DNA from 4 places in the Vibrio stylophorae genome. Region 2 is predicted to be linked to each of the others. Evidence: predicted binding sites of a transcription regulator. Region 2 holds the regulator's gene; each other region holds the start of a gene.
The links. Region 2 encodes MetJ, which represses methionine synthesis genes. Its sites were predicted from a motif close to TTAGACNTNTANANGTCTAA; they were not measured.
Positions count from the first base shown of each region.

Region 1 (2,207 bases), 2.2 Mb from region 2:
ATAGGCCAGCGAAATCACGAAGAAGTTGTGCTTTGTCCGTTGCTTCCCATGGGAACTCTTCACGACCAAAGTGACCGTATGCAGCCGTTTTTTGGTAAATCGGTTGCAGTAGGTTCAACATCTCTTGTAGGCCGTATGGGCGAAGGTCGAAGTGTTGGCGAACGGCTTCAACGATAATCGCGTGAGATACTTTTTCAGTACCAAAGGTTTCTACCATGATAGATGTTGGATCAGCTACACCGATTGCGTAAGACAATTGAATCTCACAGCGGTCAGCCATACCCGCAGCGACGATGTTTTTCGCTACATAGCGAGCTGCATAAGCGGCAGAGCGGTCAACTTTTGATGGATCTTTACCAGAGAATGCACCGCCACCGTGACGCGCTGCGCCGCCGTAGGTATCGACGATGATCTTACGACCAGTTAGACCACAGTCACCCATTGGACCGCCAATCACAAAGCGACCTGTTGGGTTGATAAAGAAGTTGGTGTCTTTGTTGATCCATTCTGCAGGCAATACAGGCTTGATGATCTCTTCCATCACCGCTTCGCGAAGATCTGGTGTGCTTACGCTGTCGCTGTGCTGAGTTGAAAGAACCACTGCATCGATACCCACGATCTTGCCTTGGTCATATTGGAAGGTCACCTGAGATTTTGCATCTGGGCGAAGGAAATCAAGTTTGCCGCTCTTACGAACTTCTGCTTGTTTTTGAACCAAACGGTGTGCGTAGGTGATCGGTGCTGGCATCAGAATGTCAGTTTCGTTGGTTGCATAACCAAACATAATGCCTTGGTCACCAGCGCCTTGCTCTTTTGGATCCGCTTTATCAACGCCTTGGTTGATATCTGGTGATTGTTTACCGATGGTGTTCAAAATGGCGCAAGAGTCCGCGTCAAAACCCATATCTGAGTGAACATAGCCGATGTCACGTACGGTTTTACGGGTGAGTTCTTCAATATCAACCCATGCAGATGTGGTGATCTCACCACCCACCATGACCATGCCGGTCTTCACGTAGGTTTCACAAGCAACACGTGCTTTAGGGTCTTGTGCAAGAATGGCATCAAGCACGGCATCAGAGATCTGATCCGCAATTTTATCTGGATGACCTTCAGATACTGATTCTGAGGTAAATAGATGTTTGGTCATTTCGTTGTCCCAATTTGAATGTAAATAGGAAACCACGAGCAAAATTGCTATCTGAACGCGTGGATGTTCCTCCATCTGGACGTCTATTTTAATTTGAGCTGTGTCAAAATCAACAAATTTTTATCTCGCACATTTTTACTAATTTGCCAATCGTTTGCTTATTTACCAAAGCCTTAGCGCAAGGCGTTCCTGCACATTGAGTTTCAAAGGAAAAATGATGAAAGAAAGGCGACAAAAGGCGACTTTCAACGTTGCGAAAAGTGGTGAGATTTTGCGACAATAGCGCCCGCTATTTCATCACTTGTGCCCTGATTTGGCATGAGTCTATAAAACCGTCTTTTCGATTAGGAGCAGACATGTCGTCTCGTAAACAACTGGCTAACGCGATTCGCGCGTTGAGCATGGATGGCGTACAACAAGCTAATTCTGGCCACCCGGGCGCACCTATGGGTATGGCAGATATTGCCGAAGTGTTGTGGCGTGATCACCTCAAGCACAACCCAACCAATCCTAAATGGGCCGATCGCGACCGCTTCATCCTGTCTAACGGCCACGGTTCAATGTTGATTTACTCTCTTCTACATTTGACCGGTTACGACCTCTCTATCGACGATCTGAAAAACTTCCGCCAACTTCATTCAAAAACTCCGGGCCACCCAGAGTATGGTTATGCGCCAGGTATTGAAACCACCACAGGTCCACTAGGCCAAGGCATTACCAATGCTGTGGGTATGGCGATGGCTGAAAAAGCGCTTGCGGCTCAATTTAACAAAGAAGGTCATGAGATCGTTGACCACCACACTTATGTGTTCATGGGTGACGGTTGTTTGATGGAAGGTATCTCACACGAAGCCTGTTCTTTGGCGGGTACCTTGGGTTTGGGTAAATTGATCGCATTTTGGGATGACAACGGCATCTCAATCGATGGTCATGTTGAAGGTTGGTTCTCTGACGACACAGCGAAACGCTTTGAAGCTTACGGCTGGCATGTGATTCCTGCGGTTGATGGTCACGATAGCGCGGCGATTGAAGCTGCGATCCAAGCGGCAAAAGCTGA
Region 1 covers NZ_CAKLDI010000001.1:459,216-461,422, forward strand. The annotation lists gene metK (methionine adenosyltransferase) at 1-1,150, opposite strand, end outside; gene tkt (transketolase) at 1,507-2,207, shown strand, end outside.
Region 1: the regulator MetJ is predicted to act here: its motif matches at 1,218-1,237, upstream of metK (methionine adenosyltransferase).

Region 2 (2,207 bases):
TTCAATGCGGTGCGCAGCGTGAAAAAATCTATATGTTGGATCGCAAAGGGGTGATTCATACCCGTCGTGATGATCTCAATGAGTACAAAAAGCTGTTTGCCAATAATACTGATAAGCGCACGCTGGAAGACGTCATTCAAGGCGCTGATATTTTTGTCGGTGTCTCTGGCCCAGATTTATTGCCACCAGAAGCGCTAGCTTTGATGGCAGACAAGCCCATTGTGTTTGCATGTTCGAACCCCGATCCAGAAATCAAACCGGCGCTGGCGCATCAAGTGCGTGATGATTTGATTATGGGCACGGGTCGCTCGGATTATCCAAACCAGATTAACAACGTGCTCTGTTTTCCATTTTTGTTCCGTGGCGCTCTTGATGTACGCGCCAGTGAGATCAATACCGAGATGAAGATTGCGGCGGTGGATGCCATTCGCCACTTGGCCAAAGAGCCGGTTCCTGCAGAAGTATTAAAAGCGGCAGGTGTTGAGGCGTTGAGCTTTGGCCGTGAATACATTATTCCGAAACCAATGGATCCGCGTTTGCTACCACGTGTGGCGAAAGCGGTGGCGCAAGCGGCGGTTGAGTCTGGCGTAGCGCGCATTGCCATGCCGCAGAACTATATGGTTTAAGGTATCCAGTTTAAGGCACATCCTTTAGGGAATTAGGCTGAATCAATCGCGGCAAAAACGCGAAATAGCCCTTAGAAAAAAGCCTCGCAATTGCGAGGCTTTTTGTCATTTGTTTGATCACTTTCACGATTATTTAGTGATATCTTCGTACTCAATGCCCATGGCATCCATCAATGCTTTGGCTTCAACGGGAATATCATCAGGACGATCTTTGCGTAGATCTTCATCGGTTGGCAAAGGCTGGCCAGTATAGGCGTGCAAAAATGCCTCGCAAAGTAGCTCGCTATTGGTGGCATGGCGTAGGTTGTTTACCTGACGGCGAGTACGCTCGTCAGTGAGTACTTTCAGTACTTTCAACGGAATTGAGACGGTAATTTTTTTGACTTGCTCGCTTTTTTTTCCGTGTTCGGCGTAGGGGCTAATATAGTCGCCGTTCCAATCTGCCATGCTTCACCTTATTTTGCTTATCGATCACTGAAGTGAGTGTTGTGCGATTTTAGCGGCTTTTACTCCCATAAGCAAAAACATATAGACGTCTAGATGTGTTGACGTCTCAAGTGATGCGCGATATGTTTATTCCCTGTATGGAAAGTCATCAAGTTGTAGTGCATTGTTATCGTGTTGCAACCAAATCAGCCAAGGAAGGGCCGAACTATGAGCAAGAAGCAAGCTGCAACCATTGCCGTCAGAAGTGGGATCGAATCGGATCAACAATTTGGCGCAGTGGTTCCTCCCATCTATTTAACCTCCAACTATGGTTTTCAGCGTTTTGGCGAAGTGCCGCAGTATGATTATTCTCGTGGCGGCAATCCTACGCGCGCTATTTTAGCGGATGCTCTGGCCGAGCTTGAGGGCGGCGCCGGTGGCGTGGTCACCAACTGCGGCATGTCTGCGATTAACTTGATTGTCAGTTTGCTCAGTCCTGCTGATCTGATCGTTGCGCCCCATGATTGCTATGGCGGTACCTATCGTTTATTTGAATCGCGGGCGAAAAAGGGCGATTTCAAGGTGCTGTTTGTTGATCAAAGTGACTCGCAAGCACTGGCAAAGGCACTGGCACAAAAGCCAAAGTTAGTGTGGCTGGAAACCCCGTCTAATCCGCTCCTTCGGGTGGTTGATATCGCCGCTATTAGTGCTCAAGCCAAAGCCATTGATGCTTGGCTCGCCGTTGATAACACCTTTTTATCGCCGATTTTACAGCAGCCCATTTCGCTGGGTGCGGACTTCGTGGTGCACTCCACCACCAAATATATCAATGGTCACTCCGATGTGGTGGCGGGCGTTGCTATTGCCAAAAGCCAAGCGCATGTTGAACAGCTGACCTGGTGGGGAAATTGTTTGGGCGCGACTGGATCTCCTTTTGATGCCTATTTAACGCTGCGAGGTCTGCGTACCTTGGCGCCAAGAATGCGCGCGCATGAGGCCAACGCCGCAGCTATTTTGGCATTTTTACAGCAGCAGTCTCGCGTTCGCACCATCTACCATCCAAGTTTGCCAGAGCACCCAGGACACCAAATTGCCAAAGCCCAGCAGCAAGGCTATGGCGCGATGCTGAGTTTTGAACTGGATGTCACAGAAAAG
Region 2 covers NZ_CAKLDI010000001.1:2,643,023-2,645,229, reverse strand. The annotation lists gene L9P36_RS12345 (malic enzyme-like NAD(P)-binding protein) at 1-626, shown strand, start outside; gene metJ (met regulon transcriptional regulator MetJ) at 756-1,073, opposite strand; gene L9P36_RS12335 (O-succinylhomoserine (thiol)-lyase) at 1,281-2,207, shown strand, end outside.

Region 3 (2,207 bases), 400 kb from region 2:
AGCTGGCTTGCCAACATTAAACGCTCCACCGGCCCACCCGGTACAAAGCGCGTCAGAGCAAACACCAATAGGGTGATACCAATAAAGGTGGGGATCATCAAAAGTAAGCGGCGAGCGATATAACTGGGCATAGCGGCAAATCCATCCTTGTCGGCCGATGATCAAAAAACATACGCTCAAGTATATAAGACGAAACAAAAAAAAGACCACAGCCTTGGCTGTGGTCTCATAATTCAGTCACATTGTTCGCCGATCATTCTAGACAGCAAGCGCACAATTGGATATTGCATACATTGGCAATCAAGCGATGGTCGATTATGCGCGATCGCGCAAATAAGCTGGCACATCAGCAATACTATCAAGCACTGCATCAGCCAAGCTTTCGCCTTGCTCAGTCACCGGCTTGCCGGTGCGCACCAACACCTTGGTACCAATACCCGCATTGATCGCCGCTTGCATATCATCGGCTTTGTCACCAATCATCACTGAATTGGCCATATCGATTTTTAGAAAATCGCGCGCAGAGAAAAACATGCCAGGCTTGGGTTTACGACAATCACAATCTTGCTTGTATTCGCCAATGCCATGCTCTGGGTGATGCGGACAATAATAGATGCCATCAAAATCCACGCCGTTGTCTGCAAAGTTCCAATCCATCCATTCAGTAAGGGATAGAAACTGGTCTTCACTAAAATAACCTCGGGCGATCCCCGATTGGTTGGTCACCAAAACCAATAGGTAACCCTGCGCTTTAAGCGCGCGGCAGGCATCAAAAACACCTTCGACATATTCAAAATCATCGGTGGTCGCCACATAACCATGGTCAACGTTAATGACACCATCTCGGTCAATAAAAACGGCTGGGTTTGACAAAATTGCATTCTCTTTGATCAATCAACGGCTAAGTATCGCATGCAGCCTTAAAGAAATCACGGCAAAAAGTTTTAGACGTCTAGACATAAAAAAGTCTATTGACTTGCTTCATTCTAGTCCCTAGTATCATTTGCAACGAGAACATATCTGGCTGGCAGGATGCCAAAATATCATCAGGATATTCCGGCAAGATGCTTGAGCACGCAGGAAGTAGGAAGTGCCATGATTCAAATCGAACAGGTCAATAAGATTTTTCACCAAGGCGGACGCGATATCGCGGCGCTGCGTGATATCAATCTACAGATCCCAGCAGGGAAAATATTTGGCGTTATTGGCGCCTCAGGCGCAGGTAAAAGTACGCTGATCCGCTGCGTCAATCTTCTAGAGCGCCCCACCAGCGGCAAAGTCATTGTCGATGGTATCGACCTCACCACCTTAGATGATCAAGCGCTCTCTCAAGCGCGCCGCAATATCGGCATGATTTTCCAACATTTTAATCTGCTTTCATCGCGCACTGTGTTTGCCAATGTGGCATTGCCGCTTGAATTGGCCAACACGCCAAAAGCTGAAATCGAGCAGCGCGTCAGTGAATTACTTGAACTAGTTGGCCTCAGTGATAAGCGCGATGTCTATCCTGCTAATCTCAGTGGCGGTCAAAAACAGCGTGTCGCCATTGCCCGTGCGCTAGCCAATAAGCCAAAGGTACTGCTTTGTGACGAAGCGACCAGTGCGCTAGATCCAGCCACCACCCAGTCTATTTTAAATCTGCTTCGCGAAATCAATCAGCAGCTCAACCTCACTATTTTGCTGATCACCCATGAGATGTCTGTGGTCAAACAAATTTGCTCTGATGTGGCGATTATTGGTGGCGGTGAGCTGGTTGAAAGCGGCCCTGTGGGCGATATTTTTGCCCATGCCAAAACACCGCTAGCGCAGCAATTTATTCGCTCAACCTTAAACCTTACCATTCCGGCTGAATTTGCTGAGCGCCTCCAGCCAGAATATGAAGAAGGCTGCTATCCACTGATCCGCCTGGAATTTACCGGCGCTTCGGTAAATGTGCCGCTGATAAGCCAAGTGGCGCGTGAGTTCAACATTGATATTAGTATTCTCAGCTCAGATTTAGACTACGCCGGCGGCGTGAAATTTGGTCTGCTCCATGCCGAACTACTCGGTACTAAAGAGGATGGCGAGCAAGCCATTGCCTATATTCGTCAGCACAAAGTGAATGTGGAGGTGCTTGGTTATGTTCGCTAGTCTACAAGCTTGGATCGCGGATCCTGAAACACCGAAACTGTTATCACTACTTCCTGGTGCCATGCTCGATACGCTGA
Region 3 covers NZ_CAKLDI010000001.1:2,243,061-2,245,267, forward strand. The annotation lists gene L9P36_RS10425 (ABC transporter permease subunit) at 1-131, opposite strand, end outside; gene gmhB (D-glycero-beta-D-manno-heptose 1,7-bisphosphate 7-phosphatase) at 316-873, opposite strand; gene metN (methionine ABC transporter ATP-binding protein MetN) at 1,096-2,130, shown strand; gene L9P36_RS10440 (methionine ABC transporter permease) at 2,120-2,207, shown strand, end outside.
Region 3: the regulator MetJ is predicted to act here: its motif matches at 945-964, upstream of metN (methionine ABC transporter ATP-binding protein MetN).

Region 4 (2,207 bases), 850 kb from region 2:
GAGCTTTTGCTTGGCAAAGCTAAACCAAGATTGCGTTTCGGCATCCAGTTTTTGCTCCTGCGCCAAATCCATTGGGCTGTGTAGCAATGAACATGAACTCGCAAGCCAGAATCGATCCCCTTTTTCTGCAGCGATAGGTGCCAATGTTTGATACCAATTGGCTAAATCAGCGCGCCAAACATTGCGCCCGTTCACCACGCCCACAGACAAAACCCAATCACTTGGAATGGCTGCAGCAACCGCATTGAGCTGCTCAGGCGCCGCAGCAACATCGATATGTAAACCATCCACGCGCAGTGCTTTGATCGTTTCAAGCTGATGGGTGATATGGTCAAAATAGGTGGTGAGTAGTAACTTCACATCGCCATGCAGGGTCTGGTAAGCCAAATTCGTCGCTTTTAGCCATGCTTCTGGCAGCTCTTGCACCAAAGCTGGCTCATCAATTTGCAGCCATTCAACACCGAGCTTTTTCAAGCGTGCCAAAATCTTTTGGTAGGCACTGAGCAAACGCGGCAAGAGCTCCAGTTTATCGAACTCGCCCCCTTGCGTTTTACCCAGCCACAAATAAGTGATGGGACCGAGCAATACAGGTTTCACCTGATGACCCGATTTTTGCGCTTCTTGAATTTCATTAAAGAGCTGAGGCCATTGCACGTCAAAGCTATCGTCTTGATGAAACTCTGGCACGATGTAGTGATAATTGGTGTTAAACCATTTGGTCATGTCCGATGCTGCCGCGCAGCAACCACAGGGCGACTGACCACGGCCAATACGAAAGAGTGTATTGAGATCGGGATGACCTTCACCATGACGCGCAGGCACATGGCCCAATAGCAAACTAGTAGTAAGTACATGATCATACCAAGCAAAATCACCCGCAGTCACAAAGCTTAAACCAGCATCCTGCTGCTCTTGCCAGTGACGTGCGCGTAGTTCTTGCCCAACAGCTTCAAGCTCAGCTTGGCTGCTTTCGCCGCGCCAATAAGATTCCAATGCAAATTTTAATTCACGTTTTTTACCGATGCGGGGGTAACCCAAAATATGTGTGGTAATCGCCATGGTGAAGCCTCGTCCTTAAGTAATGTTTAATATAATGCTTAACAAGATGTCTGGATGGCTAAAATATGGCGCAATGCTCCCATGAGCTCAATTGCACATTCTTCACATGGCAGATGAAATTTCTTCATTCACAGGAAAATGACGGTTTGAAAGCGCAGACAAACAGAGCGCATCCCACATATAATCGCATCAGGATCGCCAAGCGCAGGATCAACAGATGCAAACTCTGAGCAATGATTTTCAGGCATTAAAACAAGCACAGCAGCAACAACCGCTCGATGCCAGCACTCGCCGAGAGCTGCTTTTGCAGTTAAAAAACGCCATTTTGTCACAGCAATCGCTGCTAGTTGAGGCGCTCAGTCATGATTATGGCTACCGCTCAACCTTTGATTCAGTGCTCGCAGATATCATGCCCTGCGTTCATCATCTCAACTACACGCTCAAACATCTCAAAGGCTGGATGCATCCACAAAAGCGCCGCGCAGGGCTCTCGCTTTGGCCATCAACGCTTGAGGTGCACTATCAAACCAAAGGTGTGGTGGGGATTATTGTGCCGTGGAACTTCCCCATCAATCTCAGCCTCAATCCCTTAGTGACCGCCCTTGCAGCGGGTAATCGGGTGATGGTGAAGCTAAGCGAGCTGACACCGCAGACCAACGCGGCGCTGCGCCAACTTTTAGCACCTTTTGCCCAGTGGATTTGTGTTGTGGAAGGTGAGCAAGCGATCGCCGCGCAATTTAGCGCCCTGCCCTTTGATCATCTGCTCTTTACAGGCTCCACCAAGGTGGGCAAATTGGTCGCACAAGCCGCTGCGAAAAATCTAACCCCCATCACCTTAGAACTTGGGGGAAAATCGCCCGTGGTGATCCTACCCGATGCCGATTTAACTCACAGTATCGATGCCATTTTGCTGGGCAAATGCATCAATGCCGGGCAAATTTGTGTGGCGCCAGACTACGTATTGCTGCCACAGGCGCTGAAAGCCGATTTTATTGCCCGCTATTTTGAGCGATTCCAGCATCACTACCCTCAGGCCATGGGAAATCATTCCGCTGTGCATGCTCTGAGCCATATCATCAATGATCAGCACCACCAGCGACTTCAACACTATCTAGACGATGCCAAGAACAAAGGCGCGCAAATTCACT
Region 4 covers NZ_CAKLDI010000001.1:1,795,563-1,797,769, forward strand. The annotation lists gene metE (5-methyltetrahydropteroyltriglutamate--homocysteine S-methyltransferase) at 1-1,059, opposite strand, end outside; gene L9P36_RS08265 (coniferyl aldehyde dehydrogenase) at 1,277-2,207, shown strand, end outside.
Region 4: the regulator MetJ is predicted to act here: its motif matches at 1,102-1,121, upstream of metE (5-methyltetrahydropteroyltriglutamate--homocysteine S-methyltransferase).